2 regions of the Ferdinandcohnia sp. QZ13 genome follow, and region 1 is predicted to be linked to the other one. Evidence: riboswitches for the same ligand, from Rfam matches in the RefSeq annotation. Region 1 holds a riboswitch; the other holds the start of a gene.
The links. Region 1 has a riboswitch for cobalamin ahead of RGU12_RS14695 (DUF4430 domain-containing protein). Riboswitches for the same ligand answer to the same signal wherever they lie in the genome.
Positions count from the first base shown of each region.

Region 1 (16,232 bases):
CGTTTTATTGTAGAAGTTTACGAGAAAGGTAAAGAAAAAGAAGTTTTTGACGATGCGATTGAGCTTGCCGGGAATGGAATGGTAGTTAAGAATTATCAAACAGATGTTACGTTATATGAACGTACAGATGAGATCATCCCGGGAGTTGAACCAGAATTAAAAAAAGTTAAATCTCATGAAATTCGCGTGAATGAGCCATTAAAACATGATCATTATGCATTCTATCAAGTTGATTATAAACTAAACGAATTTAGTACAATGTCTTTTGAGATGATTGACAAAGGGACGAATGAAGATTTTGGAACAATCACGATTAATTTGAGAGACCCACAGGAAAAATATGATTTAGGAAATGGGTATTCAATTGAGCTTGCAAGCTACTTTCCTGATTTTTATTTTAATGATAAAGGCGAACCTGCTACTAAAACAAAGATTCCTAATAACCCGGCATTTGTATTTAAAATGTATGCTCCAGATAAACCTGACGGAGAAATTAGCTTTGTTGCAATTCAGCAAAATATAGAACCTATGGGCGATAATAAATACAAGATGGCTTTTGCTGGAATTGAAATGAAGAATGTTTCTGGCTTAACCGTTAGAAGAGATTTTACACTATGGATCCTAGCAGTTGGAGGAGCAATCTTTATGATCGGAGTTATTCAGGGTTCATACTGGCATCATCGTAGAATCTGGATTCAACGGAAAAATAACGAGGTTATCGTTGCAGGACATACAAATAAAAACTGGTTTGGCTTGAAGAATGAGATACGTTATTTTCTAGCAGACACTGGAATTTCGGAACCTATAGATCAAGTTGATGCGAAAAATAAGGAAAATAAGGAGGGGTAAAAATGGCAGAATTAAGTTCAAATCTTCTATTTGCCGCTTTTATTCTCTATCTTGTAGCAACCTTTGTCTTTGGTGGCGCAATTAGAGACAAGAAAAGCACAAATGGGTATAACCGCTGGTCTCAGTTCGGAATTATTATCACCATTATTGGATTTGCTGCACAAGTAGGCTATTTTTTTACTCGGTGGATTGCAGCAGGACATGCGCCTGTAAGTAATTTATTTGAATTTATTACGTTTTTTGGAATGATGTTAGTTCTTGCATTCATCATCATTTACTTTATATATAAAACAAGCATATTAGGTCTTTTTACTCTACCAATTGCATTATTAGTAATTGCATATGGCAGTATGTTTACAAGGGAAATCTCTCCTTTAATTCCTGCTTTGCAAAGTCATTGGCTTCAAATTCATGTTACGACAGCTGCGTTAGGTCAAGCTATTCTTTCCATTAGCTTCGTAGCAGGAATCCTTTATCTTTTAAAGGTTGTTGATCAAACTGTAAAAAGTAAGAAAACATTTTGGCTGGAATTTATTATGTATGTACTTGTTGTTGTTGTAGGCTTCGTGGCAATTACAACTGCTTTTGGAACAATGAAATATGAATCCGTTTTTTCATGGGTAGATAAAGAAGGCGTAAATGCCGAGATGGTGTATAAGTTACCTGCATTGGTCGTACCTAATGAAGGCGAATTATTAACAGACGGAAAGTTTTCAAGTGGTATTGAATTACCTGCATTATTAAGTGCTAGAAAAGTAAACACTCTTCTTTGGTCAATTATTTCAGGTTCGATTCTATACGGATTAATCCGTTTAATTTTACGTAAACGAATTGGTGCGGCATTACAACCATTAACTAGAAAATTAAATTTAGATTTAGTTGATGAAATTGGGTACCGATCAGTTGCAATCGGATTTCCAATTTTTACTCTAGGAGCGTTAATCTTTGCAATGATTTGGGCACAAATTGCCTGGACGCGTTTCTGGGGCTGGGATCCAAAAGAAGTATGGGCACTTATCACATGGCTCTTTTATGCAGCATTCTTACACTTAAGACTTTCAAAAGGCTGGCATGGTGAAAAATCTGCTTGGCTTGCGGTCGTTGGATTCTTCATTATTATGTTTAATACGATTTTTGTAAACCTAGTTATTGCTGGTTTACATTCATACGCATAACAAATAAAAAGTCTTCATCATCAGATGAAGGCTTTTTACGTATAAAGCCTCTGTTTTGTGTCAGAATTTCGACTTTTCGACAGCTTTTGAAGACTAGTGTGATATATGTTATAGCAAATTATGAAAATTTTATGTACGATAGAGATGTATAGAAATATTCTTTCTGAAAGAAAATGGAGGAATAACAAAATGGAAAAAGAAGCAAAAATTTTAATAGTCGATGATGAAGAGAGAATTCGTCGTTTACTTAAAATGTATTTAGAGAGAGAAAATTATGTAATAGAGGAAGCAGACAATGGAGATGTTGCCTTAGAAAAGGCATTAAAAAACGAATATGACCTAATTTTATTAGATCTCATGATGCCAGGAAAAGACGGTATTGAAGTATGTCGGGAGTTGCGAGAAAAGAAATCAACTCCAATCATTATGCTAACTGCAAAAGGTGAAGAAGTGAACCGCGTTCAAGGATTTGAAGTTGGAACAGATGATTATATCGTAAAACCTTTTAGTCCGAGAGAGGTTGTTTTACGTGTGAAAGCTTTATTAAGAAGAGCTTCTCTTACAACCTACCTAGAAACCGAAACAACCGCCAAGGATGTAATCGTATTCCCACATCTAACAATTGATAATGACGCACATCGTGTCACTGCAGACGGAAAAGAGGTAGGGTTAACACCTAAGGAATATGAACTATTATGTTTCCTAGCAAAATCACCTGACAAGGTATTTGACCGTGAGCAGCTATTAAAGGAAGTATGGCACTACGAATTTTTTGGTGACTTACGTACGGTAGATACTCATGTTAAGCGTTTGCGTGAAAAATTAAATAAAGTGTCTCAGGATGCTGCAAAAATGATTGTCACTGTATGGGGTGTTGGTTATAAATTTGAGGTTGGCCAGGAATGAAATTTTGGCGAAGTGTTGTAGGAAAACTATGGGCAACCATTCTTTTATTGTTTTCCTTTGTACTATTTGTTTTAACCGTGTTATTCATGGAGTACTTTGAAAATTATCATATTCAAGAAGCAGAACGAAATTTAACCCAACTAGCAGCAAATATCGCAGTTATAATGGAACAGCATGAGGATAAAGATATTGCCCGAACCCTTGCATGGGAGCTTGTGAATGACGAAACAAAGGTCATAATTGTAGCAGATAAAAACACCTATTGGGTCTCACCCGATCGGAAGTCACTCGCAAATATTCCTGTTAGCCTATTAATAGAGGATCCGGATCTTAAACTCGTTATTTCAAAGGATCAAAACAAGAGTAAAAAGCTTATTCTTCCAGAAACAGATAATATAAATAATCAAAACCGAGAGTTATTTGTCGTCGGGGCCCCACTCCATATCGAAAATGATCAGAAGGGTGCGGTGTTTCTTTATCAATCATTAGATGTTGTGCAGCAGACAACCCAACATACAACCCAATTTATTATTTTAGCAGCGGGAATAGGAATTGTTCTTACGACGGTTTTTGCGTTTTTCTTATTGACTCGAATAACAGCACCGTTACGTAAAATGAGGGAGGCAGCTACTGAAGTTGCAAAAGGAAAATTCGATACGAAGGTTCCTATTCTTACTCATGACGAAATTGGTGCTTTAGGATTGGCGCTTAACCAAATGGGAAGGCAATTAAAATACAATATGAATGCTCTTAATCAAGAAAAGGAGCAGCTTGCAAGTATATTAAATAGTATGGCAGATGGTGTCATTACGTTAAATCGGGATGGAACGATTTTAATTACAAATCCACCTGCTGAACGCTTCCTTCAGGCTTGGTACTATCAACAAGGTATGTATCAGGATGTTGGTGAGGAGCTTCCGCCAGAAGTTAAAGATCTTTTTCAACGTGCGGTTTCTTTCGAAAAGGAACAATTTATTGAAATAAGCCTTCAAGGCAGAACCTGGGTTATTTTGATGAGTCCACTCTATAATCAAACATATATTAGGGGGGCCGTTGCGGTACTTCGTGATATGACAGAAGAAAGACGATTGGATAAACTTCGCGAGGACTTTATCGCAAATGTTTCACACGAATTAAGAACACCGATCGCTATGCTACAGGGTTATAGTGAAGCGATTATGGATGATATTGCAAGCTCTGAAGAAGAGAGGAAAGAAATCACCAAGGTTATCTACGATGAGTCACTACGTATGGGCCGACTTGTTAACGAACTATTGGACATTGCGAGGATGCAATCAGGTCATATTACCTTGAATAAAGAAAATGTTGATTTTGATTCCTTTATCAATCGAGTGATTCGAAAATTCCAAGGCTTAGCTAAGGATAATTTTATTACTTTAACTGCAACAAAAGAAGAAGATATCGGTGAAATTTACATGGACCCTGATCGGATTGAGCAGGTATTTACAAATTTAATTGATAACGCGATAAGACATACCGATGAAAATGGTAGGGTCGAGGTACATGTAACAGGACAAGAAACATCCATTAAAGTGGATATCAGGGATACAGGGTCTGGAATTCCTGAAGAAGATCTACCGTTTGTATTTGAACGTTTTTATAAGGCGGATAAAGCGAGAACAAGAGGAAAATCAGGGACAGGTTTAGGACTTGCAATCGTAAAAAATATTATCGGTGCTCACAATGGAAATATTTCTGTCCATAGTAAGCTTGGGGAAGGAACAACTTTTACATTCATTATTCCTCGAAAAAGTGAGTAATATGAAAGATTGTGACGAAGATTCTTGTTCCATAAGAAACATTTTCCTTGTAATCGAAATATCCTTTTAGTAATATAAAGAAGTTAATAAAATTTAATAAGAAATCAGAATTATAGGTGTCTGAGGATGATGTTATCATTCTTAAATATTGATTAAAATGGCGGATGAAAAGGACCACGCCGGCTAAAAACGCCACGTCCTGTGGCGTCGCCGGCATTAGCACATCCTGTGCGTCGAAAGTTCGAGGCGGTGAAGCTTTGAGTACCGGAGCGTATGTAGTTAATACGTGAGGAACGGAAAAGCTAGCCAATGAAGAAATTCGATGTGTCATTTTAACCGGATTTTTTAACATCAACTCAAAGACTTAAAAGGGAATCTGGTGTGAATCCAGAACTGCCCCCGCAACTGTAAAAGTGGACGAAATGAGAAGAACCACTGTATGAATGGATGGCTGTCAAATGCTGTTCATCATATGGGAAGGGCTCAGAGTAGAAAGAAGCTAAAGTCAGTAGACCTGCCTAATTCGATCGTATTTAATTCTTCGGGGTGTGGGAATTAACAATAAAGCTTTATGCTTTTTTGTATTTTTCCATATAATTAACAAAGCTCACCCGTTGTGGTGGGCTTTTTCTTTTGGTATTTCGTGCTTAGCACATATATAAACTATCTAACACAAAGGGGAGCTAGAAAATGAAAAAATTATTATTTGCATTACTATCATTGGGATTATTATTTGGATGTAGCAATGAACAATTCACGAACGATTCTACAAACAATAACAATGCATCAGAAACAGTTAATAAAGAAGAAAAAGCTGAAATCGTAACTGTCGTGATCTCGAAAAACAACGGAGAAGAAATCATCGAAGAAAAAGAACTTGAAATTGAGGAAGGAAAAGAAACGACTTTAATGGAAATAATGCTAGAAAACTTTGAAATCGAAGCTGATGAAGCTGGTTTTATTAGTAGCATTAGTGGAGTTGCAGCAAATAATGAAGAGAAAACCTATTGGCATATTTCCGTAAATGGTGAGGATGCAATGGTAGGAGCAAAAGATATCGAAGTAGAGCCAGAAGATAAGTTTGAATTCGATTTACAAACATGGGAATAATGAATTTATCTGTTAAAAACCTAACGTTCCTATCAATGTTAATCGCATTATCGGTTGTTGGGCGAATTATGTTTACATTCCTCCCAAATGTTCAGCCAACGACTGCTATTATTATCATAGCAAGCTTGTTTTTAGGACCAATTTATGGAGTAATTGTAGCTGTATTAAGCTCGGTATTATCCAACCTTGTGATGGGGATGGGCTTATGGACAGTTGGGCAAATCTTTGCATGGGGGATCATTGGTTTAATAAGTGGAGCATTACGTAAATATCGCGACAGAATACCGGTTGTGGTCCTAGTTATTTATGCAGTGTTTTGTGGTTTCCTCTTTGGACTTGTAATTTCAATTCCACTTTATTTGTTCTCCGGTAAGTTTTTTGCTTATTACATAGCCGGACTACCATTTGACATGAGTCATGCAATCGGGAACGGAGTGTTTTTTCTTATCCTGTACCCCATTTTAAGACTATTATTCTTGAAAAATGTAACAATCGCAAAGTAAGGAAGAATATTTCCAAAATATTCTTCCTTTTTTTATGAAAACATACTATATTGGGAGTGTAACTTTTTTAAATAACATTCGACTAATGAAATGAACGGGAGGATTTGCAAAATGGATTCCTTATTTGAGGAACTATATGAAAAGTATCATCACGATGTCTTCTCCTTCTTATTTTATATGGTAAAAAATCGTGAACTGGCTGAAGATCTCGTTCAGGAAGTTTATATAAGAGTTTTAAAATCATATGATAGATTCGAAGGAAAAAGTAGTGAAAAGACATGGCTATTTTCAATTGCAAGACATGTTGCGATTGATTCATTTCGAAAACAAAAAGGCTGGAAACAAAGAATTATGGATTCCTTTGATTGGAGCCGCCAAGAGGTAAAAGATTTTGCTCCACTTCCAGAAGAAATAGCCTTACAAAATGAGCAAGTACAGATGATGTACCGGTGTTTAGAACGCTGTACGACTGATCAACGTATGGTCTTAATTTTACGTTATATTCAATCTCTTTCGATTGCTGAGACCGCTGAAGCTCTAGGATGGACAGAAAGTAAGGTAAAAACAACCCAACATAGAGCACTTAAGGTTTTAAAGACATATATGGAAGAATCTGGTATAAAGGAGGGTGTAGATGATGAAAAAATCAGAGTGGAACGATGAACAACTAGAGCAGATGCTATCGCAAATGCCAAGAATCAAAGACAATCGAAAACCACAAGAAATTTATCAAAATATAACCCTTAAAATGAATAAGCAAAAGAAAAAGGTTTGGATGGTTCCTACTATTGCATCTGTGGCAGCAGCGCTTCTGTTATTCATCTTAGCTCCTTCTTTCATAGATAATATGAATAGTTCAAGCTCCGACTCTGCTGAAATGGCGCGAGAAAAAAGCAGTATTGCGATGGAGAATAAAGAAGAAACTTCAAATGATGAATCATTCAGCACTTTACAAGAAGCTGACGAGCCAAAAGCAGATGATGAGGTGGAGATTTTTTCTTCAGAGGAACAACCTATCCAGAACTATGCAGTAAATAGTGTAGGAGAAAATCAAGTACTATTAACATATGGGGTATATTTAGGTGGTGTCATGTTTCCTACCATCGTATCAATTATTGTTGAATCAGATGGCCAGGATGTTGTAGAACAATGGCAAAAGAACATTCCACAGGTAAATGAATTTATTCGTCAAAATGCGGGATGGGGCATTGATGAGATACCAGAGTCCTATTTTACGGATTTTTCAGAAGTTGAAACGAAGGATTCTGCAAAAGCCGTAAGGGTAGATGTGAATAACGCAGTTCATACAGAGTCATTCTCATCTGCTCAAAGAGTAGAGTTTGTACATGCAATTAATTCTTTCCGCTATCTGTTAGAAGATTTTCAGCATGTTGAACTTTTTCAAAATAATCAACAAGGGATGATGATTGGGGAGACCGGTACTACAGAAAATAATATCGATCTCGAAAAAGATACGAAAAAAGCCTATCTATATTACATGAATGAAGAATCCGGTAAAAAGCTTCTAGCTCTAACTTATGAAGACTTCAAGACAGTTAAGCAGGCGCTGGAAGCTATGAAAAACGATAAAGATCAAGGCGATTATAAACTTTATCCAACCATCATATCCGAAATAAAGGATATTAATGAAGATGGCTCTAATTTAGAGGTTCATTTCAGTGACGATGCAGTTTTAGAAAACACAGATAATTATATTTTAATGTTAGATGCAATCATGCTAACGGCAAAGGAATTTAACTTTGATAAGGTTACATTTTACGGAAATATCGATCAAATTGGAAATGTACGCTTCGGCAAACCGACACCGGTACCATTAGCACCAAATCCATTACCAATACAATAAAGAGGCACATAGTTGTCTCTTTTTTTTGTGCGTCAATTAAATGCGCCTTGGCGTATTTGCACTCAGATTTTTAGACCTAGACAAGGTTGGTCATAGCATTATCCGACTGATTGCTAAAAAGTTTCCTTTGAAAATTGCATGTCTACGCCGGATGCTTTAACATTATTCAGCCTTTAGTTGAAAATCAGTTTATTGGCTAACTCTAGTTGTAGTCATCCCCGCCACTAGTACTTTTACTGAATAAAGTTAAAATATACATGCATTTATTTACATAATTTAAGAAATTTTTTCAAATAATGAAAGGGTGTTAATCTTCATAGCACGAATTGTTCATTTTTTTTGAGGAGGATCATCATGCTTTTTTTTGTTAGACGGATTGTTATTTTTGCAGTAATGGTAATTTGTGTAGGTTTTAGCTATTTAAACATTCAAAATGCCAGTGCACAGGAATTACCAGCAGAAACAACAGAGGAGTGGGCATGGCCAGTCACAGGAAGAGTCACGGATACATTTGGCACAAGACAAGGGAATCATAAAGGTTTAGATATCGCTGCTCCAATTGGAGAACATATATATGCGGTAGAAGAAGGAATCGTTACCATTTCAAGTTTCAAGGGTTCGTATGGACATGTCATTTTCATACAACATCCTAATGGTTATGAAACGGTCTATGCGCATCTAAGTAAACGTAGTGTAAAAGAAGGAGAACGAGTTGCAAAGGGCCAAATAATTGGGCAAATAGGGAGTACAGGGAATTCAACTGGACCACACTTACATTTCGAAGTACACAACGGGGAATGGAATCCTTCGAGAAATAATGCCATTGATCCTTTTTATGTATTGACTGATGAGCAGATTCCGGTTCCTGCGATTATGCAAAAAGAGGGGATTGAGGTTTCAAAAGAGCTTGAAACCTACACTGTCAAGGAGGGAGAATCTCTTTCCGTCATTGCAAATAAAGTGGGATTATCTGTCGAAGAAATTAAAGCTTTAAATCAGTTAACAGGCGACATAATTTTTCCAAATCAAGTCTTAACTTTATTCAGTGGGGATATAATCCCCGACTGAATAAAGTTAGAGCCTCCGGCGGATGCCACGATTTTTTAAAGGAAATTTTTCGAGCTTGCTCGAAAAAAATCGGGCGCAAATACGCTTATGGCGTATTTGATTTATAGAAAAAACCTAAATAATTTTTTGCATTTTTCATTCCCATCAGAAGTCAGTTCATGTATAATGATAAAAACTTCGATGGGGGATTCTTATGCGCACTGATTATCACAATCATTTAGAGCTAGGTACACTTGAATTAGACTATTTAATGAAGTTTATTGATGAAGCTAAGCTTAAGAAGATTGATCATTTTGGGATTTCAGAGCATGCTTATCATTTTTATCAGACAAAAGATATCCTTAGTAATCCTTGGGTAGATGCAAGGAGATATTACGATATGAAGGATTATGTTGATTTATTTAAGCTTGCCTGGAAAAATGAAATTGATGTAAAAATGTCAATCGAAATGGATTATACACCTGGAAAGCACAACGAGATGAAAAAATTCATTTCTTCCTATGACTTTGATTATGTAATTGGATCGATTCACTGGGTTGGAGATTTTGGAATTGACCTTGCAGAGTTCCGTGATGAATGGGATAAACGAGATTTACATGATACATATACAAAATACTATGATCAGGTAATTACATTAGCACAATCAAACTTATTTGATATTATCGGTCATATTGATCTTGTCAAAATATTTAAGTATATTCCGGAGGATGAAGAATTCCTCTTGTATCAATTTGATCGGGCGACAACTGCTTTAGCAAATTCCAAAACATGTGTTGAAATTAGTACAGCAGGATTACGAAAGCCGATTGGCAAGCTTTATCCTGATCCAAGGCTACTTCAAATGTGTTTTGACAAAAATATTCCAATTGTCTTGTCATCAGACGCACATCGTCCACAAGATGTGGGTGCCGATTTTGAGCAGGCAATTGATTTAGCAAAAAGTGTTGGCTATAAAACATTGATGACATTTGAAAAAGGTGAACGTAAAGAAGTTCCACTAGGATAATCAAATAAAACAGGCTACCTTAGCCTGTTTTATTTATTAAAAAGGCTCTTTTCTAAAAGATTGTTGTTATTAGCCTAAAGTTTATTGGTGGAACTAGGGTGATTTCCGCTTCTGGCACTCGCTTTCCGCGGGCGATCCGCAAGCCTCCTCGCTCGTGCCTCACTGCGGGGTCTCGCTTGGCTCGCTATTCCCGCAGGACGTCGACTTTGCTTCCTTGAAACTACACCGCACGAAGAAAATGCCTGCATTTTCGAGGATCTCGCGCCATACGCTCCAATCACTAGAGGGAGCACTTATGTGTCTAAAAATACTTATTAATGGCTATATCAAAAACAACAAAATTTGCGAAAACAGCCATTAAAAAAGAACCCTTTTTCGGAAAAGGGTTCTTTAGAGATTGAATAGGACTATTCAAATTTTAGCGGATCACCATCAAATGGCTCGTCTGCAACTTTAATGGAATCAGTTGGACAGCCCTCGAATGCATCGATCATATCTTCTTCTAATATTTCTGGAATTTCAACAATTCCTTGGTTATCATCAAGTGTTACAAATGCAATACCGTCATCATCGTAATCGTAGATGTCTGGTGCAGCCGCACCACATGCACCACAAGCGATACAAGTTTCTTTGTCAACAATGGTATACTTTGCCATGTGTACTTAACCTCCCGAAATCATTACATGTATAAACATATATTTATATTAGTTCCCAATCCTACTTCCTCATAAGATGGAAACAGCTTCCTCATATCTCATTGTAAAGCTGTTCACAAAACTTTTCAATAAAAATATAATGTGAGATTGCTTATCGGAAAAGGGTTTTTCCCTGGCTGACAAGCATATACATATTTCCACAGGAAAACATCCCACTTTTCGTTATTATTTGATAAAATAAAGGTAACATTCATTCGACAATTTTCCATGTATTTCGATTGTGAGGGAAAGACCATGAACCTAACCTATCGTTCAATATTGATATTAACATGCATCGATAAACTGAACGGAGAACGTACCGTTTATGGAGTTTATCATTTATTGAATGGTAAAAAATCCTCTCAAACGATTGGGGATGCGAATCTATTTAATCTCACATCATTATTTGGAATTCTTAAACCCTTAGATAGAGAACTATTTGATAAAGAGATAAAATTGCTACACCAACTTTCCTTGATTGAAGAAATAAAAACACCAAAAAACAATAAATTTATCGTGACTGATACTGGATATTCCCTTTTAAATAGTAATCATAAAAAGAAACCAATTCCTAAACATTTAAATGGTTGGAATTACAATGATCAATCTCTAGTGCTTTGGCGGAGACTTTCGCTTCTAACACAGGTTTTGTCGAATCTCATTAATGGGAACAAACAATACACACCCATTCAACAGGATGAAGCAGTCTTTGAATGGGTTAAAGAATTTTTAATGAAAAACGGACATAACCGGTATGTACTGGCTGAATGCCTATATAAAGAAGTTTTGCTTTCCCTTGAAAAAGTTACAGAACTTGAAGCAACCATTTTCGTGATGAGGTTAACAAGTTCGACCAGAATCGGCAATACAATTGAGCAAATTAGCTCTTTATTAAATGAGGATGAGACATGGTGCCAACTTCTTTTTCTACATACGCTGCATACGATTGTTAAACAACTTGAAATAAATGGTGAGCAGTTTCCAATCCTTGTTTCAATGACTCAGACAAACCATGACAACAATGTGTTATTCACTGCTTCAACGAATACAACTTATCAGATGCTAATGCAGGGAAAGACAATTGACGAAATTGCACTTGTTCGAAATTTGAAACGGAATACAATTGAAGACCATGTTGTAGAAGTCACACACCAAAAACCTGACTTTTCAATTGATCCATTCGTGCCCTCTGAACATCAACAAATGATTGTATCAGCATTTAAGATGTTGAAAACCAAACAATTAAGACCTATTAAGGCAAAACTTTCAGATGACATATCTTATTTTGAAATTAGACTGGTCCTTGCAAGACATGGTGACATTACATGAATCTTAAAAAAATTTTAAAAGAAAAATTTAATCATACTTCCTTCCGAATAGGGCAACAGGAAATCATCGAGGATATACTTAGTGGCCAAGATGTCATTGCACTTTTACCCACAGGAGGAGGGAAATCCCTTTGCTATCAGTTGCCCGCGCAAATTCTTAATGGGAGTGTTCTGATTATTTCACCACTTGTCGCATTAATGGAAGACCAGGTGCTTCAATTAAAAAAAATGGGAGAGAAAAGGGTAATTGCTCTGAATAGTTTCCTATCATACGAAAAAAAACGAAAAATTATGCCCAGCCTTCACAAATATAAATATATCTTTGCATCACCTGAAATACTCCAATCGAAATTTTTGATTAATCGATTAAAAGGAATTCATTTTTCGTTATTTGTTGTGGATGAGGCCCATTGTATTTCGCAATGGGGACATGATTTTCGCCCTGACTATTCAAGGTTAGGTTCGATTCGTGAATTTCTAGGGTCTCCACCATGCCTTGCATTAACAGCAACGGCAACAAAAGAAGTTTTTGAAGATATCAAAGGAACTTTAAAATTAACAAATCCGAAAATGCATATACACTCCATAGATCGACCCAATATTGCAATCGCAGTAAAAAAGGTTAATTCCATTGAAGATAAAAAGGAAGAGCTTTTAAAATATGTAAAAGAGTTACAAGGTCCAGGAATTATCTATTTTTCAAGTCGTGTCTTGGCTGAAAATACTGCCCAATTTCTAAAGGATCAAGGTTTTGAACGAGTTGCTTTTTATCACGGTGGAATGGAGCAGGAAAAAAGAATGCTGATCCAGGAGCAATTTATTCATAACCAATTATCCATTATTTGCTGTACAAATGCATTTGGGATGGGTGTAAATAAGCCCGATATTCGATTTGTCATTCATTTTCATTATCCTTCACAGATGGAGTCTTATTTACAAGAAATAGGACGTGCAGGGCGGGATGGAAAACCAAGTGCGGCCATACTACTTTTTCATGAAATGGATCACGAAATTCCAGAAGTCTTAATAAAATATGAACTTCCGACAAAAGAACAAACACAATTGGTCGTTGAATATATTAATCAGGAAATTAAAGATAAGGGCAAATTTTTATATACAAAAACGGTTGAAGAATATTTTCTAACCGTCTTTAGTGTATCAGAAGTCCAATGGCGATTTATTCAATATTATTTGTCCTTGGACGAGATTGTACAAACACAAGTTGAAATGAAAACTTCCATCAATATCGTCGGAGAAGCTGCAAGAAAACGATATGTATATAAGTTTAATAAACTAAAGATGATGGAGAACTGGATAAAGTCACAAAGATGTCGTCGGGAAGAAATTTTAGCTTATTTCGATGAACAGATTGAAAAAAAGCCATCATCATGCTGTGATCGATGTGAAATAGATTGGGATATGTATAAACGTAAATGTAATGAGGGAAATGAGTGGAAGCCACCTTCTTGGAGACAAGAATTACATCGAATTTTCCATAGAAATGGGTGAAAAAATATGGGTAGGCGCCAAGCTGATATTATCAAACATTTACCGGATAAAGAAATTGTTTTTCACCTTTATTTAACCCAAGGAATTTTATTAGTTGTTTCCTTAGTCCTTGGTTTTTTCTTCTTTGACAATTGGTCATTATTTACAAAGCTGTGGAATTGGAAGGATTGGAATATTCTTTTCATTGGTTCTGCTTTTGCATTGGTTGTTGTCATTGTTGATTTATTGCTAATGAAGTGGCTGCCAGAAGCAATGTATGATGATGGTGGGATAAATGAACGTATTTTCCAAAAAAGAAGCATCCCCCATATTTTTATCCTGTGTTTATTGATTTCATTTTCGGAAGAAATTTTATTTAGAGGTGTCATCCAAACTCATTTTGGACTTTTCATTGCTAGTTTAATTTTTGCAGTATTACACGTTCGTTATTTATATAAATGGGTTTTGTTGACATCGGTTGTCCTTTTAAGCTTCTTATTAGGGTATATTTACGAGCTTTATCAAAATCTTTGGATTACGGTGTATGCTCATTTTTGGATTGATTTTATTTTTGCAGTAAAGATTAGGGCCGATTATTTGCGTAGACTTTAAAATGAGGAGGTATCGTCTTGAAGCAGGCTGAAGGAGAAAAGGAATCAAATGATTTAAAGACAAGTACTTCGACACTACCACCTCGAAGTGAATTTCATAAAACGAAGAAAAAGAAAACAAAAGTGAAGATTAAATATCCAATTATTCGTTTGTTAGCTCTTTTGTTTGTATTACTTCCCGTTGCAATCCTTAGCTATAAGTTTAATTCGAATCCAGACCAACTTGAATCAACGCCAGTAAAAAGGAGCACAAATTTTGAAAGTATCAGCTATGAAGACGAAGATGAGACTGAACAAGCTCCTGAAGCAGAAGAGATTAGAGAAGAATCTGAAAATGTTGAACATGAGTCGACAGTAGAAAAAGAGGAACCAAAACAGCCGGAAGTTGAAAAACAAGTGGAAGTACCAACTAATGAAGAACCAAATCAAAACGCCGTCGAAATCACAGATCCACCAACAGCTGAAGAAACAAAAGTAATACAACCTGTTCAACAGCAGGAAAAACCGAAGGACCGCTATGATGTGAAGTATCATACTGTAAAAGCGGATGAAACACTTTATCGAATTTCCATGCATTATTACAATAGCCGCTCTGGTGAAGAATTAATCAAAAGATGGAATAATCTAAATGGTGATACTGTCGTCGAAGGACAAGTTTTGCGAATTCCAATTAAACTAAATTAGTTTTAAAATCTTATATGACGCGAGGTTTCTCGCGTTATTTTTATGATTAGACATATACGAGGGTACAAGCTCATATTTATATGAACAGAAAATTGGGGTTAAATGAATATACAGACGAAGTGAAAAAGCAAATGCTTCAGCATTCTGTTGAGTAAAAGAGAAAATTTGAAAAGTTAAAGGTGAGAGCGTATTATATGAAGCTTGTTGCTCTTTTTCTATTATCATTTTTCTTAGTATACGTATATAAAACAATTGTTCTTCCTTATAGCCATTCGACCGAGCTGATGATTTCTGTTTTCCTTGATGGCTCCATTTACTTCATGTTTGCCTTCATCATAGGGGGTCTATATGGAGGTATTCGTTATGTAGATAAGAAGAAAGATGAAGCAGAAGATATGCCATCTGATGTGAAGTTGTAGATATGAGTAAGGATTTATGGAAGGAATCAGCTCAAGGGGTGAGCGCCAATGGTTTTTGAAATGATGAAGAAGGAATTTGACTTAAATTTATATCATGAAAGTAAATAGCTGAATTTCGCATCCAGCTATTTACGACATTTAAAAGTATTTCTTTTTATCACGTTCTTCTTTAAGTATTTCTACTGCTTCTTTAAATCGTTGGGCATGGATAATTTCCCGCTCCCTTAAAAAGCGTAAGCTATCATTTAAATCGGGATCATCACTCATATTGATGATCCATTGATAAGTAGCTCTTGCTTTCTCTTCCGCAGCGATATCCTCATATAAATCAGCAATAGGGTCACCTTTTGCCTGGATATATGTTGCAGTAAATGGTACACCTGCCGCATTGTGGTAAAATAATGCTTTATCATGATCGACATAGTGTTGATCTAGGCCTGCAGCTTTTAATTGATCTGGGGTTGCGTCTTTTGTCAGTTTATATACCATAGTTGCAATCATTTCTAAATGTGCAAATTCTTCTGTTCCAATATCATTTAACAATCCAATAACCTTTCCGGGGATTGTATAACGTTGATTTAAATAACGTAATGCAGCGGCTAATTCACCGTCAGCTCCACCATATTGTTCAATTAGTAACTTCGCTAACATTGGGTTACACGTACTCACTTTGACTGGATATTGCAGCTTCTTCTCATAAATCCACATTAATGTATATTCCTCCCCCTGCAAAATAACTATTTTT
Region 1 covers NZ_JAVIVW010000015.1:189,883-206,114, reverse strand. Annotated here, with positions in the region: gene resB (cytochrome c biogenesis protein ResB) at 1-849, shown strand, start outside; gene ccsB (c-type cytochrome biogenesis protein CcsB) at 852-2,024, shown strand; gene RGU12_RS14705 (response regulator transcription factor) at 2,214-2,930, shown strand; gene RGU12_RS14700 (ATP-binding protein) at 2,927-4,711, shown strand; cobalamin riboswitch at 5,033-5,247, shown strand; gene RGU12_RS14695 (DUF4430 domain-containing protein) at 5,402-5,821, shown strand; gene RGU12_RS14690 (ECF transporter S component) at 5,812-6,324, shown strand; gene sigX (RNA polymerase sigma factor SigX) at 6,436-6,987, shown strand; gene RGU12_RS14680 (hypothetical protein) at 6,959-8,188, shown strand; gene RGU12_RS14675 (peptidoglycan DD-metalloendopeptidase family protein) at 8,543-9,256, shown strand; gene RGU12_RS14670 (histidinol-phosphatase) at 9,450-10,262, shown strand; gene RGU12_RS14665 (4Fe-4S domain-containing protein) at 10,670-10,918, opposite strand; gene RGU12_RS14660 (YpbB family protein) at 11,213-12,286, shown strand; gene RGU12_RS14655 (RecQ family ATP-dependent DNA helicase) at 12,283-13,794, shown strand; gene RGU12_RS14650 (CPBP family intramembrane glutamic endopeptidase) at 13,801-14,385, shown strand; gene RGU12_RS14645 (LysM peptidoglycan-binding domain-containing protein) at 14,403-15,068, shown strand; partial or broken gene RGU12_RS14640 (DUF2663 family protein) at 15,236-15,487, shown strand; gene cotJC (spore coat protein CotJC) at 15,626-16,195, opposite strand.

Region 2 (16,232 bases), on a different contig from region 1:
TTGAACTTGTAAGATTTAAGGATGATGATGTTCCAACAATTGTGAGTTGGTATGAAGATCAGGAGTTTCTTAGAAATTTAGATACATTACCATCTTTTCCAAAACATCCTTCTGATTTCAAGGAGTGGGTCGAGCAGAAAAATGAAAAAGCATTCGTGTTTGGAATTAAAGAGCTAGATACAGAAAAATTAGTGGGCTTTGTCGACATTGATAGTATTATTTGGCCACATCGAAATGCATGGCTCGCCATTGCAATTGGTGGAGATGGTAACCGGAATCGAGGGCTAGGACATGAAGCAATGCAGCTTGTGTTAGATTTTGCATTTCAGGAATTAAATCTGCACAGAGTCCAATTAACCGTATTTCAATACAATGAAAGAGCCATCGCCTTATATGAAAAACTGGGCTTTGTCAGGGAAGGAACATCTAGGGAGTTCCTAGAGCGAGACGGCAAACGTTTTGATATGTACTTTTATGGTCTGTTAAAACACGAATGGAAAAAATAAATGGAAATCCCCCTGAAGTTTGGGGGGACTTTCACATTTACTGTTTTTCAAAGTTTAAATCCCAAATAATCCCGAATGGATCTTTTACTTTTGCATATTTGGCTCCCCAGAAGGTATCCTGCAACTCCATAAATACTGTTCCTTTTTCCTTCAAATCATTAAACGTTTTCGAAATTTCTTCTTCACTTTCGAATTCGATTACAAGCGAGATGTTGTTTCCGAAATGAACTGTTTGGTCTGGAGAATCGTCCGAAACCATTAATAAGAAGTCATTCTTTTTAAATTTACCATGGATGAGTCGATCGTTCGCCCAATCTTGGTTTTCATAACCTGCTTTAGCATATGTTTGAACATCCAAAATTTCCCCTTCAAATATTTCCTTGTAGTAGTCCAAAGCTTCTCTTGCATTTCCGTTAAACATTAAATAAGGTGTTGCTTGTCCTTTCATACACAAAACACTCCTTTTAAAATTTCGTATGCGCTACACTATGTTTTCTATTTCCTAAAGAAGTCATACGTTTTTGTATATTTTTTCCTTAAGTATCATTATAATTAAGTAAAATAAAAAACACAAGAACAAATGTTCTTAGGAGGGGTAATGTGAATATTAGAAAACTTATACCAGAGGATGCAGAGGACTATTGGAAACTACGATTAAAAGCATTAACAACTAATCCGGATGCCTTTTTAGTCACATATGATGAGGCAATAAAAAAGGAAGATCCAATAGGAGAATACAAGAAAAGCTTTCTATCTGAAGATATCATAACGATTGGTGCATTTGAAGAAGCCCAAATAGTCGGTATGGTAACGCTAGTAAGGGAAACACGTCAAAAAATCAGGCACAGGGCTAATATTGTAGCAATGTTTGTTGATGATGAAAAAAGAGGGAAGGGAATTGCAAAAGCTTTGCTAACTGAAGCGATTAAGGTGGCTGAAAATATCTCTGAAATTGAGCAACTTTATTTAACTGTGGATGCTGAAAATAAACCAGCAAAGGAACTGTACAAAAAATTAGGATTTGAAACTTTTGCTGTTGATAAAAAAGCAATGAAATACAATGGACAATATCGTGGCGAAGAACATATGGTATTATTTCTCGAGAAATAATTTGTCAAAATTTGTCTTGCTAAAAGTGTAGTATTCACTTATTATTAATTTTATAGCATATATTGATAGAATTTCAGCTTTAATAACTACATATTGTGTTTTGCCTTGAGAGAAAGATGCCGTGTAGGCTTAATAGGGAATATGGTGAAAATCCAGAACTGCCCCCGCAACTGTAAATGCTGACGAAATGGACAGGCCACTGTATAAGATAGCTTCAAAGGAGGTACTTATATGGGAAGGGTTCAAAGTAGAGGGATGCATAAGTCAGGAGACCTGTCTTTTCTTAAGATGTTTCACCTTCTTCGGGGATTGGGAAGATGAAACGGTGGCGACAGGTGGGCTTTATATTTATGCTCTCTTGATGTTATCGTTTCATCCGCTCAATTTGACCTGAGCGGATTTTTTCTGTTTAACGAGAAAATAGATAAGGGAGAGAAATAAATTGAAAATCACAACACTAGGAGAATTGGATACAGTTCTACACTCGCTTGATTATGCTGAAAGGACCTATCAGCTTGATACAACCGAGCTAAGAAATAAACTGCAAGAAATAAATTATGAAGCAAATCAACATGCACTTTTTTATTCCCTAAATCGCATCGCCATGGATCAACCAAACTGGACTTATTTAGCGGCCAATCTATATTTAAATGAGCTCTATGAAAAAGCTGCAACGAGTCGAAAGTACAAAAGTGCCCTAAAATACGGGAGCTTTCATGAATTGATTGAAGAATTGACGAACAAAGGGATCTATTCTCATGAAATAGTAAATTCTTATTCAAAAGATGAGATTTGTGAACTAGAAAAGGTAATAGATCCTACTAAAGATCATCTATTTACATACATCGGGTTATTTTTATTGGCGGACCGATACCTTGCCAGAGACTATGAACGGAATATTTACGAACTTCCACAGGAGCGATTCATGATCATTGCGATGACATTAATGCAACATGAAAAAAGGGATGTTCGGATCGAGTACGTCAAGGAAGCCTACTGGGCATTAAGTAATTTGTATATGACTGTTGCGACCCCAACATTATCAAATGCAGGAAAAAGCTTTGGTCAGTTGTCCTCTTGTTTTATTGATACAGTTGAGGACTCACTTGATGGCATTTATTTAAATAACTGGGATATTGCTAGATTATCAAAAGATGGAGGTGGAATCGGTGTCTATTACGGGAAGGTTCGTGCGCTAGGTTCCGATATAAAAAAATTCAAAGGGAATTCTTCTGGGATTGTGCCGTGGATTCGTCTAATAAATGATACAGCAGTAAGTGTTGACCAATTAGGACAACGCCAAGGAGCAATTGCTATCTATCTTGATTTATTCCATAAGGACATTATGAATGGTTTCCTAGATTTAAAAACGAATAATGGGGACGAGCGCCGTAAGGCTCATGATATTTTTACGGGAGTCTCCGTCCCAGATCTATTTATGAAAAAGCTACAAGAGAATGATGAAAATGGAAGAAGCATAGGAGAGTGGCACACCTTTTGTCCACATGAAGTAAAGCAAATCATGGGCTGGAAGGATGAAAACGGAAACCCATTAGGACTTGAAGATTTTTATGATGAAGAAGATGATAAATACTTCTCATTAAAATATATGGAAGCTGTTAACCATCCACTTTTACCACGTAAATCCTATCGAGCGATGGATATCATGGCTCGAATCATGATTGCGCAGCTAGAAACAGGAACACCGTATATGTTCTACCGTGATGAAGTCAATCGTCAAAATCCGAACAAACATCTGTTAGGAAAAGGTCGAACAGCGATTTTCTGCAGTAATTTATGTACAGAGATTGCTCAAAATATGTCAGCAACAGCAATTACTAAAGAGTATGTAGATGAAGAAGGGAATATTGTGATCATTCGAAAACCGGGTGATTTTGTGGTTTGTAATCTTTCATCTATTAATCTACCAAGGGCTGTTCAGGAAAATGTACTTGAACGATTAATTCGCATTCAAGTCAGAATGCTTGATAATGTAGTAGATTTAAATACCATTTCAGTCAAACAAGCATATATCACTAATAAAAAGTTTCGCGCGGTTGGATTAGGGACATTTGGCTGGCATCACCTTTTAGCACAAAAGGGGATTTACTGGGAATCGGAAGAAGCTGTGCAACTCGCGGATAAGTTATATGAGGACATAGCCTATAATGCCATTCAATCTTCGATGGAGCTTGCAAAGGAAAAAGGTGCCTACCCGAAATTTAAAGGATCCGAGTGGGAAACGGGAGCCTATTTTACCCGCAGAAAGTACACATCTGAACGATGGAACAAGCTTAAAGAAAATGTTTCTCAGATTGGGTTAAGGAATGGCTGGCTGATGGCGGTTGCTCCCAATTCATCGACAGCTAAAATTGGTGGCTCTACTGATGGGATTGATCCAATTTATGCAGTCGAGTATGCAGAGGAGAAAAAGAATTTTAAGTTTAAAGTCACTGCACCAGATATTAACCATAGAACCTATGAATTTTACCGAAAAGCACGTCATGAAGTGGATCAAATTTGGAGCATCAAACAAAACGCAGCACGTCAGCGTCATATTGACCAGGGGATTAGCTTTAATCTGTATGTCAGACATGATATTAAAGCAAAGGACCTCTTACAGCTCCATTTAGAGGCATGGAGACAAGGGTTAAAAACGACTTATTATGTCAGAAGTACGTCGCAAGCAGAAATTGAAGAATGTGAACTATGCCACAGTTAAGGGGGACAAACTAATGACAATCAATCAGCCATTAACAAAAATAAAATTATTTAATCCGGATTTTCCGAATAAATCAACAGGAATCATTAACGGAGAAACCTCGGGTTTATTGAATTGGAATGATATTGCCTATCCACAAATGTATACTCTGTATCAAACCTTGCTTTCGAATTTTTGGAAAGCGCAAGAAATTAATATGCAGGATGATATCAAGCAATGGGACCAATTAAGCCTTACTGAAAAGGATGTATTTTTACGAATAAACACTCAGCTCGCTTCACTAGATAGTTTGCAAACACCTACAATGAACCAGGTCATGGACTATGTAACGGATTCCAGTTTTAAAGCTATTTTCGCGGTGATATCACAGCAGGAAGCTGTTCATAATGAATCCTATTCGTATATTCTGAGTTCACTGGTGCCATTACAAGAACAAAAGGAACGCTTTAATCAGGCGAAGGAAGATCCGATTGTTCGAAAAAGAAATCAAGTAATTCTTGAGGCTTACGAAGGATTCAGGGAGCATTCGACCCCAGAAAATTTGTTTAAACTGGCGATCAATTCAATTAACCTAGAAGGAATCTATTTTTATGCGGGCTTTGCCTTTTTCTATAATCTTGCGAGACAACAAAAGATGCTAAAAACGAGTACAATGATTAGCTATATTCAGAGGGATGAAATGCAGCATGCTTATTTCATTGCACAATTTGTACGAATTCTTTTATCAGAAAACCCGGAACTAAACACCGAGGAAAACAAGGATTATGTGTTTAAGGCAATTGGACAGGCAGTGGAGCTAGAAAAAGAATGGGCACGCTATATTTTGAAAGATATTGATGGAATTGATTTAAAAGAATTTGAAGGATATGTTGAATATCTTGCTAATAAAAGGCTTCGCCAGCTTGGGTTCCCGAATTTATATGAAGAGAGGGAGAACCCGATGCCGTGGATTCAGGTGTTTAGTGATGAGATGATGAATGATACCAAATCGGATTTCTTCGAACAAAAATCACGAACCTATACCAAGGTTTCCCAATCCAATGGGTTTGATGAGCTATAAATATGAAGGTTGCGATTGTGTATACATCGATTACTGGGAATACAGAGGAAGCGATGAATATCATTTGGAAGTATATGAGTAGTTACACTAGCAAATGCTATGTCTATGAGGTAGAACATTTCCCTTTTTATGAATTGGAAACATATGATGCGATTATCATAGGTACCTATACTTGGGGAAATGGGGATGTTCCGCACGAAATGATTCCTCTTTATCGTTCATTTGAGAACAGTACAAGCAAGGATATGGTAACAGGTGTATTTGGCACCGGTGACCAATGCTATCCCCATTTTTGTGGGGCAGTTGATGAGTTTCGCGATATGCTTTATGTGCATTCAAACTTAGCAGCAACTTTAAAAATTGAATTAATGCCTCAGCATATTGATGAACATCGCTTTGAGCGCTTTGTTGAGGTTGTCATGGAGAGGGTAAAGAGTAAAAAGGGTATCACTGTGTAGTGTTACCCTTTTTACTCTTACAAAGGTTTCCATATCATTAAAATGAACAGAAGAACACCGAATGCGGTAGCGAAATAAAATTGATTACTGATTTTCGAGAGAAGCTGGCTTTGCTCCTTAGGCAAATCAACAGCTTCTTTGTTATTTTCATCAAAAACCCAGCCTGCTAATTTTTTTGCGTTTGGATCAATGATTCCAATAACAACGATCTGAATAAGGATATAAATAATAAGAGAGCCGATAAGCCAAAGATTTAAGAAAGAGCCATAATTTCCAATGATTACAAGAAGTATTCCTGTTAATACGGCAATTGAGCCTCCGATTTTAGGAAAGAAGTTAAGCGTTTGACTTAATGCCATCGATTGTCTCAATTGAACCGCATTTTGATTTTTGCGAAGAAGGACATGGGCAAAAAAGGTTGGACCCACACCGATTATGGCTGACAAAACATGAACAAGGATTAAAAATTTCACAAACTCACCTCCTACTTATAGCTTGTAAAATAATACTTTAGTACCATACAAATCATATGTATGCTGCTATTTTATGAGAATATTCCTACTGAAATTAGGAAATTTAAACCGGATATCGAAAGCGATTATAAGAAAGAACTTTAATAACAAAAAAGCGAGAAAATAACTTGGTTATCTTTTCGCTTTTTTCTACTTTAGCCAGACCTTCATCTGAAAAATCTTTGTTTTATGGAACAATTGTTACTGGGCAGGGAGGTTCGTGTAAAACCTTATAACTAACACTTCCGAGAACTGTTCGTTTAATTGCACCTAATCCCCTATAGCCCATTATAATTTGAGTTACCTGACTTTCTCTTGCCTCCGCACAGATTTCGACGCCAGGTTCTCCAATTCTAAATTTGGTTTTCACTGGAACTGAAAAGTTCTTCTTTTCAGCTAAAGCTTTATCAAACGCAACTTTGCTTTCTTCATTTTGATAAGCCTGAATTTGATCTTGCCGAACAAAGCGCTTTACATTTGGAGTGTTATAACTTGGTTGAACATTGAGGAGAATGATTTCTGAATCGGTTTCAACAGCTTGATTTAATGCGAAATGCAATGCTTTAATAGAATGCTCAGAACCATCAACAGGCACTAGTAATCTAGGCATAATAATTACCCCCTTCAAATTGACGGGATTGAGATAAACAATCATTGTACAATATGACATCAATCCCTACTTTAATCATAAGTCTATATTAAGAGTTTGTTATAAAGTTAACTAAAATGTCGAAATAATAAGAATGTCGCATTCTCAAAAGATACGTTTCCAAGCCTTTGCAAATTCATTTCCTATAATCGGTATAATGGATAGCCCGGGAATGAAGAGCCAATCATTGATGGTAAGTCCTTACAAAAATTATATCATCCAAAAAAATAAAAGATTGTGAGCGTTCTTCGACATTCCTAAAATATGGATAGGATACGATTCACCTGTTCGACAAATTTTTTGATACAATTAGAGGATAAGAATGAAACGAATTTATGCTCTCTTTAGGAGGTTAAAATATGTCTCTACAATTTATACTGGGACGTGCTGGTACTGGGAAATCATACACATGTCTTGAAGATATTCGGTCAAAGCTTCTTGACGATCCAACAGGATCTCCGATTGTGTATTTAGTTCCGGACCAAATGACATTTCAATCTGAATACGATTTAATCAGTACCCCTGGAATAGGCGGAATGATGAGAGCTCAAGTATTCAGTTTTACTCGTTTGGCATGGCGGGTTCTGCAGGAAACAGGGGGAATGAGCCGTTATCATGTCAATAATGTTGGGGTGAATATGCTTCTTCGCAAAATCATTGATTCTAAAAAGCAGGATTTAAAGATTTTCTCACGTGCTGCTGATAAAAATGGATTTATTACCCAAATGGAAGAAATGGTTGCAGAGTTTAAACGATATTGCGTCACTCCTGAAATCCTAGAAGAACAAAAACAAACCATTGCACCTGAAAACAAAGCTCTATCCGATAAATTACATGACTTACAGCTTTTATATGATGAATTAGAAAAACATCTATTTGAGAAATATGTCGATTCCGAGGATTATTTACGACTTTTAGCAGAAAAAATTCCTCAATCTACCTATATAAAAGAGGCGGAAATTTTCATTGATGGGTTCCATAGCTTTACTCCACAGGAGCTTGAAGTATTAGGTCAACTTATGAAGGTCTCAAAAAAAGTAACAATTGCTTTAACGGTTGATCAAGCTTACGATGTTCCACCGCATGATTTAAGTTTATTCCGAATGACTGGTAAAACCTATCAATCTATTAGTCATTATGCGAATGAAAATGGTATTAAGGTCGAAGAGCCGATTTTGTTAACTAAGCAGTATCGGTATGGCTCAGAACCTTCGTTAGCCCATTTAGAACGTTATTTTGATGAAAGGCCAACTGTTCCATACCATGATTCAACTGCGATTACATTAAGTCAAGCGGTGAATCGACGTGCTGAAATTGAAGGAATAGCGCGTGAGATTCAAAAATTAGCAAGAGATAAAAATTATCGATATCGTGATATCGCGATCATGATACGTAATGCTAGCGATTATCATGAAATCATTGAAACTATTTTTCAAGATTATCATATTCCATTTTTCATTGACCAAAAGCGTTCGATGTTAAATCATCCGTTAATTGAACTGATTCGTTCAAGTCTTGAGGTTGTTAACAGCAATTGGCGCTATGAATCTGTATTTCGTTGTGTCAAAACAGATCTTTTATATCCGTTTGGTGAAAAGATTTCCGCACTCCGAGAAGACATGGACAAGCTTGAAAACTATGTGCTTGAATACGGGATTCAGGGCTATAAATGGACAAATGGCGAGCGTTGGAAGTATAAGCGCATAAGGGGATTAGAAGATTCAGACCTACCACAAACAGATAAAGAACGTGAATACGAGGACATGCTAAACGAGCTTCGTACGATGATAGTGGAGCCATTATTTGTTCTCGGGAAACGACTTCAAAAGGCGAAGGATGGTAGAACAATGTGTGAGGCACTCTTCTTATATTTAGAGGAGCTTGAAATCCCAGCGAAAATGGAAGAGATGAAACTGAATGCTGAACTTGCCGGAAGGCTTTCAGAAGCAAGGGAAAACGACCAAGTGTGGAAAGCAGTTTTAGAACTGCTCGATCAATATGTTGAAATCATCGGTGACGAAAAAGTATCGCTAACCATGTTCAGCAATATGATTGAAACAGGACTAGAAAGCATGCGATTTGCGCTTGTACCACCTGCGATTGATCAGGTGCTTGTGGCAAGCTTGGAACGTTCTCGATTCTCAAATATCAAATGTACCTTTATTATCGGAGCGAATGATGGTGTCCTACCTTCCCGCCCGAATGAAGAAGGTGTATTTTCGGAATCAGACCGTGAAGCCCTAGGTGATGTTGGATTACAATTAGCACCCGGAAGTAGGGAAACATTATTAGATGAAAATTTCCTTATTTATTGTGCGCTAACAAGCTCCGAAGAAGCTTTATATATTAGCTATCCATTGGCAAATGAAGAAGGAAAATCACTTCTTCCATCACCAATTATTAAGCGCCTAAAGGACCTTTTCCCAAATATAGATGAAAAATTCTACATGAATGAGCCATCAGAGCTCTCAGCGAACGAGCAGTTAGAATATATCGTTAATCCTGATGTCGCCTTATCTTCGTTGGCTACACAATTACAGGCGTGGAAAAAACAGTATCCCATTCAGGATTTATGGTGGGATGTTTATAACTATTTCGCCATTCACGATGAAATGAAATACAAGAGTCAGCTAGTATTAAGCAGTTTATTTTATAAAAACAAACCGAAAAAACTATCAAAAGAAATAACAGAGGCGCTATATGGCGACCATATTCAGGGTAGTGTATCACGGATGGAAGTGTTCCAAGGCTGTCCTTTCTCTCACTTTGCTAGTTATGGACTGCAGCTAAAAGAGCGTAAAGTATTTCGCTTGGAATCACCAGACATCGGCGATTTATTCCATGCAGCCCTTAAGAAAATTGCTGATTCTTTACGAATCAATGGGATCGACTGGCGTGATCTAACAAAAGAGCAATGTGATAAGCTTGCTGCACAAGCGGTCGAGGAATTAGCACCACGACTGCAGAAAGAAATCTTATTGAGCTCAAATCGCTATCACTATATCATGCATAAGCTTCAAAAAATTATTAGTCGTGCATCGAAGATCTTAAGTGACCATGCGAAAGCAAGTGGCTTTGCTCCAGTAGGGATTGAGCTAGGCTTTGGTAAGAAGGGGCCACTTCCACCTATTCGATTTGATTTAGATAATGGAAGCACAATGGAGCTTGTAGGTCGAATTGACCGGGTTGATAAAGCAGAAAGCTCGAAGGGTGTACTGTTACGTGTTATCGACTATAAATCAAGTCAAAAGGCACTCAATCTTTCAGAAGTATACTATGGGCTCGCTTTGCAAATGTTGACGTATTTAGATGTCATTATTACACATTCCAAGGATTGGATTGGAACGACCGCAAAGCCAGCAGGTGTTCTTTATTTCCATATCCATGACCCATTAATTCATTCAAATAAAGTACTTCCTGAAGATAAAATTGAAGAGGAAATCTTTAAGAAATTTAAAATGAAGGGACTCTTGTTAGAAGACGAGGAATCCGTTCGTCTAATGGACCAATCGCTTGGAACAGGGTACTCTCAAATTGTCTCAGCCGCAATCAAGAAAGACGGAAGCTTTTATTCAAATTCACAGGTGGCAAGCGAAGAAGAACTTGGTTACCTTCGAAATCATGTACGTGGCGTCTTTAAAAACACTGGAAATCGGATTACAAATGGTGAAATTGATATTGCTCCATATAAACTTAAGGATAAAACACCATGTACGTTCTGTCCGTTCAAATCTGTTTGTCAGTTTGACCAAAGTTTAGAAGAAAATAACTATCGTGTTCTAGCAAATGAAAGTAAAGATGCAATCCTCGAGAAAATTCGGAATGGAGGTGTGAAAATTCATGACTAATCTCATACCAAAGCCAGAAGGAAGTCAATGGACAGATGATCAGTGGAAAGCCATTGTCTCAAGCGGACAAGATATTTTAGTTGCAGCAGCGGCTGGGTCAGGTAAAACAGCGGTACTTGTTGAACGGATTATCCGTAAAATTTTATCGGATCAACATCCTGTCGATGTTGACCGTTTGCTAGTTGTGACGTTTACAAATGCGTCTGCAGCAGAAATGCGCAATCGAATTGGAGAAGCATTGGAAAAAGCGTTAAAGGAAGATCCAGCTTCACTTCATATTAGACGTCAACTTAGCTTGCTTAACCGAGCTTCTATTTCTACCATTCACTCTTTCTGTTTAGAAGTCATTCGAAAATTTTATTATTTAATCGATATTGACCCGGGCTTTCGAATTGCTGATTCTACAGAGGCTGAACTTTTACGTGATGAAGTAATGGAAGAGTTATTTGAAGAGCATTACAGCAATCTTGAAAACACAAAGTTTTTTGATTTAGTTGACCGTTTTACCAACGATCGAACCGATGTTGAATTACAAAATATGATTCGGAAACTATATGAGTTTTCACGAGCTCATCCAACACCTAGTGAATGGTTGAAACAAATTGTAGAAGATTATCGAGTGGATGATCAAACATTGGATCAAACACCCTATATTCCATATTTATTAGCCGATATTTCACTTCAGCTTGAAGGCGCAAAAGCTAATTTAGAGCAGGCGATGGATTTAATTCGACTGCCAGGAGGACCAGCACCGCGAGCAGAAAATATTGAAGCAGATTTGGAACAAATTAACCGACTTTTACATGCGAAAAATCACTCATGGACAGCCCTCTACCATGAAATGCAAACTCTTGTTTTTGGTAGGGCGAAGCCTGTTAAGGGTGATGAGTATGATGAAAATCTAAAGGACCAGGTGTCAAAGTTAAGGGATGACGCGAAAAAGCTGGTTGAAAAAATAAAGGAAGATTTGTTCAGTCGAACTCCAGAAAGCTATTTAGACAATATTAAAGAAATGCAGCCTTCAATCGAAATGCTGGTTCAGCTTGTGATTGAATTTGGCGAGAGATTCCAGACGGTGAAAGAAGAAAAAGGACTTGTTGACTTTTCAGATTTAGAGCATTATTGTCTAGAAATTCTTCGTAAAGAAAACTCTTCTGACGAGCTTGTGCCATCCGAAGCAGCTCTTCAATATCGACTTCAGTTTGAAGAAGCTTTTGTAGATGAGTATCAGGATACGAATATGGTACAGGAATCGATCTTAAAGTTAGTAACAAAAGACGGAGAAGCGACCGGAAATATGTTCATGGTTGGAGATGTGAAGCAGTCGATTTATCGCTTCCGTCTTGCTGAACCGATGTTATTTTTAAGTAAATACAAACGGTTTACCCCAGAGAGGGATCATACAGGTTTAAGAATTGATTTATCGAAGAACTTCCGGAGTCGTGCTGAGGTCTTGGATGGAACGAATTATTTGTTTAAACAAATAATGGGAGAAGCAGTTGGCGAGATTGAATATGACGATGATGCGGAATTAAAGCTAGGAGCGGATTATCCCGAAAGTAATCAAATGGCTGCAGAATTAGTGTTAATTGATAAAAATGGCCAGGAGACCGAAAGCTATAAAGCAGATGAAGATTCAGAAGATGAGGAGAGCATCGTCCTTTTTGATGAGGCGGAACTAGAAACAGCCCAGCTTGAAGCTCGAGCGATGGCAAAGCAAATCAAGGACATGATTTCTTCAGGATTCCAAGTGTTTGACCGTAAAGAAAATCGAATGAGAAGCATCACGTATCGTGATATTGTCATTCTGATGCGCTCGATGCCATGGGCTCCGCAACTTATGGAGGAGTTTAAACAGCAAGGAATTCCAATTTATGCGGATCTTTCAACAGGCTATTTTGATGCAACTGAAGTCGCAATTATGATGTCCTTGTTGAAGGTGATTGATAATCCATTCCAGGATATTCCGCTCGCATCTGTTTTACGTTCACCGATTGTTGGACTTGAAGCGGATGAGTTGGCTAAAATACGAACCTATGAAAAAAATAGCCCTTACTATGAGGCATTGAAGGTATTTTTGGAGGAAGCATCTTCAGATGATGCTACACACGATAAGGTAGCTGAATTTTATCATAAGTTAGAAAGCTGGCGTACTCGAGCGAGAACAGGTTCTCTATCTGATTTGATTTGGCAACTATACCGAGAGACCTATTTTTATGATTTTGTTGGGGGCATGCCAGGTGGAAAGCAACGACAAGCAAACCTTCGTGCACTCTATGACCGTGCCAGACAGTATGAAGCGACTTCCTTTAGAGGTTTATTCCGTTTCTTGCGTTTCATCGAAAGAATGCAGGATCGTGGTGATGATTTAGGTACGGCAAGGGCACTTGGGGAACAAGAGGATGTTGTCCGCCTCATGACCATTCATAAAAGTAAAGGACTTGAATTCCCAGTTGTGTTTGTTGCGGGGCTTTCAAAGCAATTTAATATGATGGATTTAAATAAAAAGTATTTGTTAGACAAAGAGCTTGGATTTGGAACGAAATATGTAAATCCAAGACTTCGGGTAACGTATCCAACTCTTCCAATGCTTGCCATTAAGAAAAAAATGCACCTTGAACTGATTTCTGAAGAAATGCGTGTACTATATGTTGCACTGACGAGAGCAAAAGAAAAGCTTTATTTAGTAGGTACTATAAAGGATTTAGAAAAGCAGCTGGGCAAATGGCAAGCTACTCTTCAAAATAAAGAATGGTTAATTGCAGACCATACAAGAGCTGGCGCGAAATCATATTTGGACTGGATTGGACCTGGCTTAATTAGACATAAGGATGCCGAATTACTACGTGGAGATGAATCCGTGGAACAACTCCCTGCCGACATTGTGAACCACCCAGCAAAATGGGAGATTTGGACAATCCCAGCTGTAGAATTACAAAAAATTGAGGTTGGAGAAGAAAGCAAACATAAACAAATGGAGGCGGCGCTAAAGGAAGGGAAACCAATTCCAGTAAGTAGTGATGCATCTGAGCAAATTGAAAACCAATTAACATGGCAATATCCTTATAAATCTGCGGCAAATAAGCGTTCAAAACAGTCTGTCTCAGAGATAAAAAGACAGCGAGAGAGTATGGATGAACATAGCGATGTGGCTTTTCTACCTCGGTTCAGAGCTGCAAGTGCAGATCGTCCACGATTTATGCAGCAAAAATCATTAACACCTGCAGAACGTGGTACCGCGATGCATATGGTGATGCAGCATGTTAATTTCAGTGAACCCATAAACGAAGACTCTCTTCGCGAGCAAATTCAAAAAATGGTTTATCATGAATTATTAACGGAAGAACAAGCAGATGTTATCGATATAGCAAGTATTCTCGGGTTTTTTGAATCAGGTATTGCACAGCGTATGTTAGCTGCTAAAAGTGTCAGACGAGAGGTTCCTTTTAGTGTTGCAATTCCTGCGGATGAAGCCTATGCGGACTGGTCTGATGAACAACAGGAACATGTCCTCATCCAAGGGGTTATTGACTGTATCTTTGAGGATGAAAAAGGAATTGTTCTGATAGATTATAAAACGGACACCATTACTGGTAAATTTAGAAGCTTTGAAGATGCAAAGTCCGAACTGGAAGACCGCTACCGCGTCCAGCTTGAATTATACAGTAAGGCAATCGAACATATTTGGAGAAAACCACTAAATGAAAGATATTTATACTTTTTCGATGGTGGACATTTGTTAGAGGTGTAAATAAGGAAGTACTGCTCTTATAATAGGGCAGTACTTTTTTCGAATGAATAGAAAGTATAAATTTTTTTACCTAGTTTTCGATGTCTAGCTCCAGGCGCCATCGGCTCTCTGGTCTAAGCCAATCGCTTCGGAAGGCAAAAAGAGCCTTCTGCCAGCGCTCGTCATATGCTTGTCGCCGATAGACAGGCGCCTTGCGCTTTTCTTATTAATTTCCAGTTAACACTATAAATCTCAAACAACTTCCTATGTTAAAATAATAGTACTAGATTTCGGTAAAGGAAGTGGAATTTCAAATGAGAATTCTTCATACTGCGGATTGGCATTTAGGTCGTTCCCTAGAGGGAAGAAGTAGATTAGAAGAACAAGCACAATTTTTAGACGAGCTTGTAAAAATTGTCGAAGAAGAAAAAATCGATGTTATCTTAATGGCAGGTGATGCATTTGATACAGTGAATCCACCGGCAGCAGCTGAAAGCTTATTTTATGAAAGTATAGCCCGTTTAGCTAATGGTGGCAAACGACCTGTATCGATTATCGCAGGAAACCATGATAATCCAGACCGCCTGTCTGCAGCCTCACCACTCGCTCAAAAACAAGGAATTCAACTACTTGGCTTGCCGACAATTGATGTCCAAACCATCTATGTTCCTACAACAAATGAAACTCTTAAACTAGCAGCTTTACCATATCCATCTGAGTCACGTTTAGCCGAAGTGTTATCAGATTCTCATGAAGAATTAATGCTCCGCGATAAATATGATCAACGCATTCAAGGAATCTTTGAAGAAATGAGTAAAGCTTTTACGCCTGAAACTATTAATATTGCAATGAGCCATATTTATGTAACAGGTGGAAGTAGCTCTGATTCTGAGCGACCAATTGAAGTTGGGGGAGCATACACGGTTGCTGCTACTAGTCTTCCGGAAGCAGCACAATACGTAGCGTTAGGTCATTTACACCGTCCACAAATGGTGTCAAGAGCAAAAACGATGGCGAGATATTCTGGTTCTCCATTAGCCTACAGTTTTTCTGAGGCAGGGTACGCGAAGTCTGTAACGATTTTAGACGCGAAACCTAACCAGCCAATTGAAATGTCCGAGGTGTTATTATCAAGTGGAAAACCGCTTGTAAGATGGAAAGCGAAAGAGGGGTTAGCTCAAGTTTATACTTGGCTGGATGAAGGTAAGGATGCGAATGCATGGATTGACCTTGAAATTCACGTTGCAAATGCCCTTTCAATCGAAGAAATTCATCGATTACGAAAGCATCATAGTGGTCTCATTCATATTCGACCTGTTTTTGAAGAGCTTGAAAAAGAAAGAGCAGAGGGGATAGTGAATACAAATACCCCTATTGATGAACTATTTGTGCGCTTTTATGAAAAACAAACAGGCGGTGCGAAACCAGAACCTGAACTTACGAAATTATTTTTAGAGCTGATTTCTGATGATGTAGACGAGGATGGTGACGAAGCATGAAACCAATTACATTAACAGTAGCGGGACTTCATAGCTTCCGCGAAAAACAAACAGTTGATTTTGGATCCCTTTGTGAAGGTGGAGTCTTTGGGATTTTTGGACCGACAGGAAGTGGGAAATCGTCCATTCTTGATGCGA
Region 2 covers NZ_JAVIVW010000001.1:1,226,769-1,243,000, reverse strand. Annotated here, with positions in the region: gene RGU12_RS06035 (GNAT family N-acetyltransferase) at 1-506, shown strand, start outside; gene RGU12_RS06030 (VOC family protein) at 544-954, opposite strand; gene RGU12_RS06025 (GNAT family N-acetyltransferase) at 1,107-1,616, shown strand; cobalamin riboswitch at 1,714-1,911, shown strand; gene RGU12_RS06020 (ribonucleoside-diphosphate reductase subunit alpha) at 2,059-4,338, shown strand; gene RGU12_RS06015 (ribonucleotide-diphosphate reductase subunit beta) at 4,352-5,398, shown strand; gene RGU12_RS06010 (flavodoxin domain-containing protein) at 5,401-5,856, shown strand; gene RGU12_RS06005 (DUF2269 family protein) at 5,874-6,329, opposite strand; gene RGU12_RS06000 (universal stress protein) at 6,556-6,978, opposite strand; gene addB (helicase-exonuclease AddAB subunit AddB) at 7,377-10,865, shown strand; gene addA (helicase-exonuclease AddAB subunit AddA) at 10,858-14,616, shown strand; gene RGU12_RS05985 (exonuclease SbcCD subunit D) at 14,910-16,094, shown strand; gene RGU12_RS05980 (SbcC/MukB-like Walker B domain-containing protein) at 16,091-16,232, shown strand, end outside.
Region 2: it holds a riboswitch for cobalamin, as region 1 does, so the genes downstream of both, RGU12_RS06020 (ribonucleoside-diphosphate reductase subunit alpha) here and RGU12_RS14695 (DUF4430 domain-containing protein) in region 1, are expected to answer to the same signal.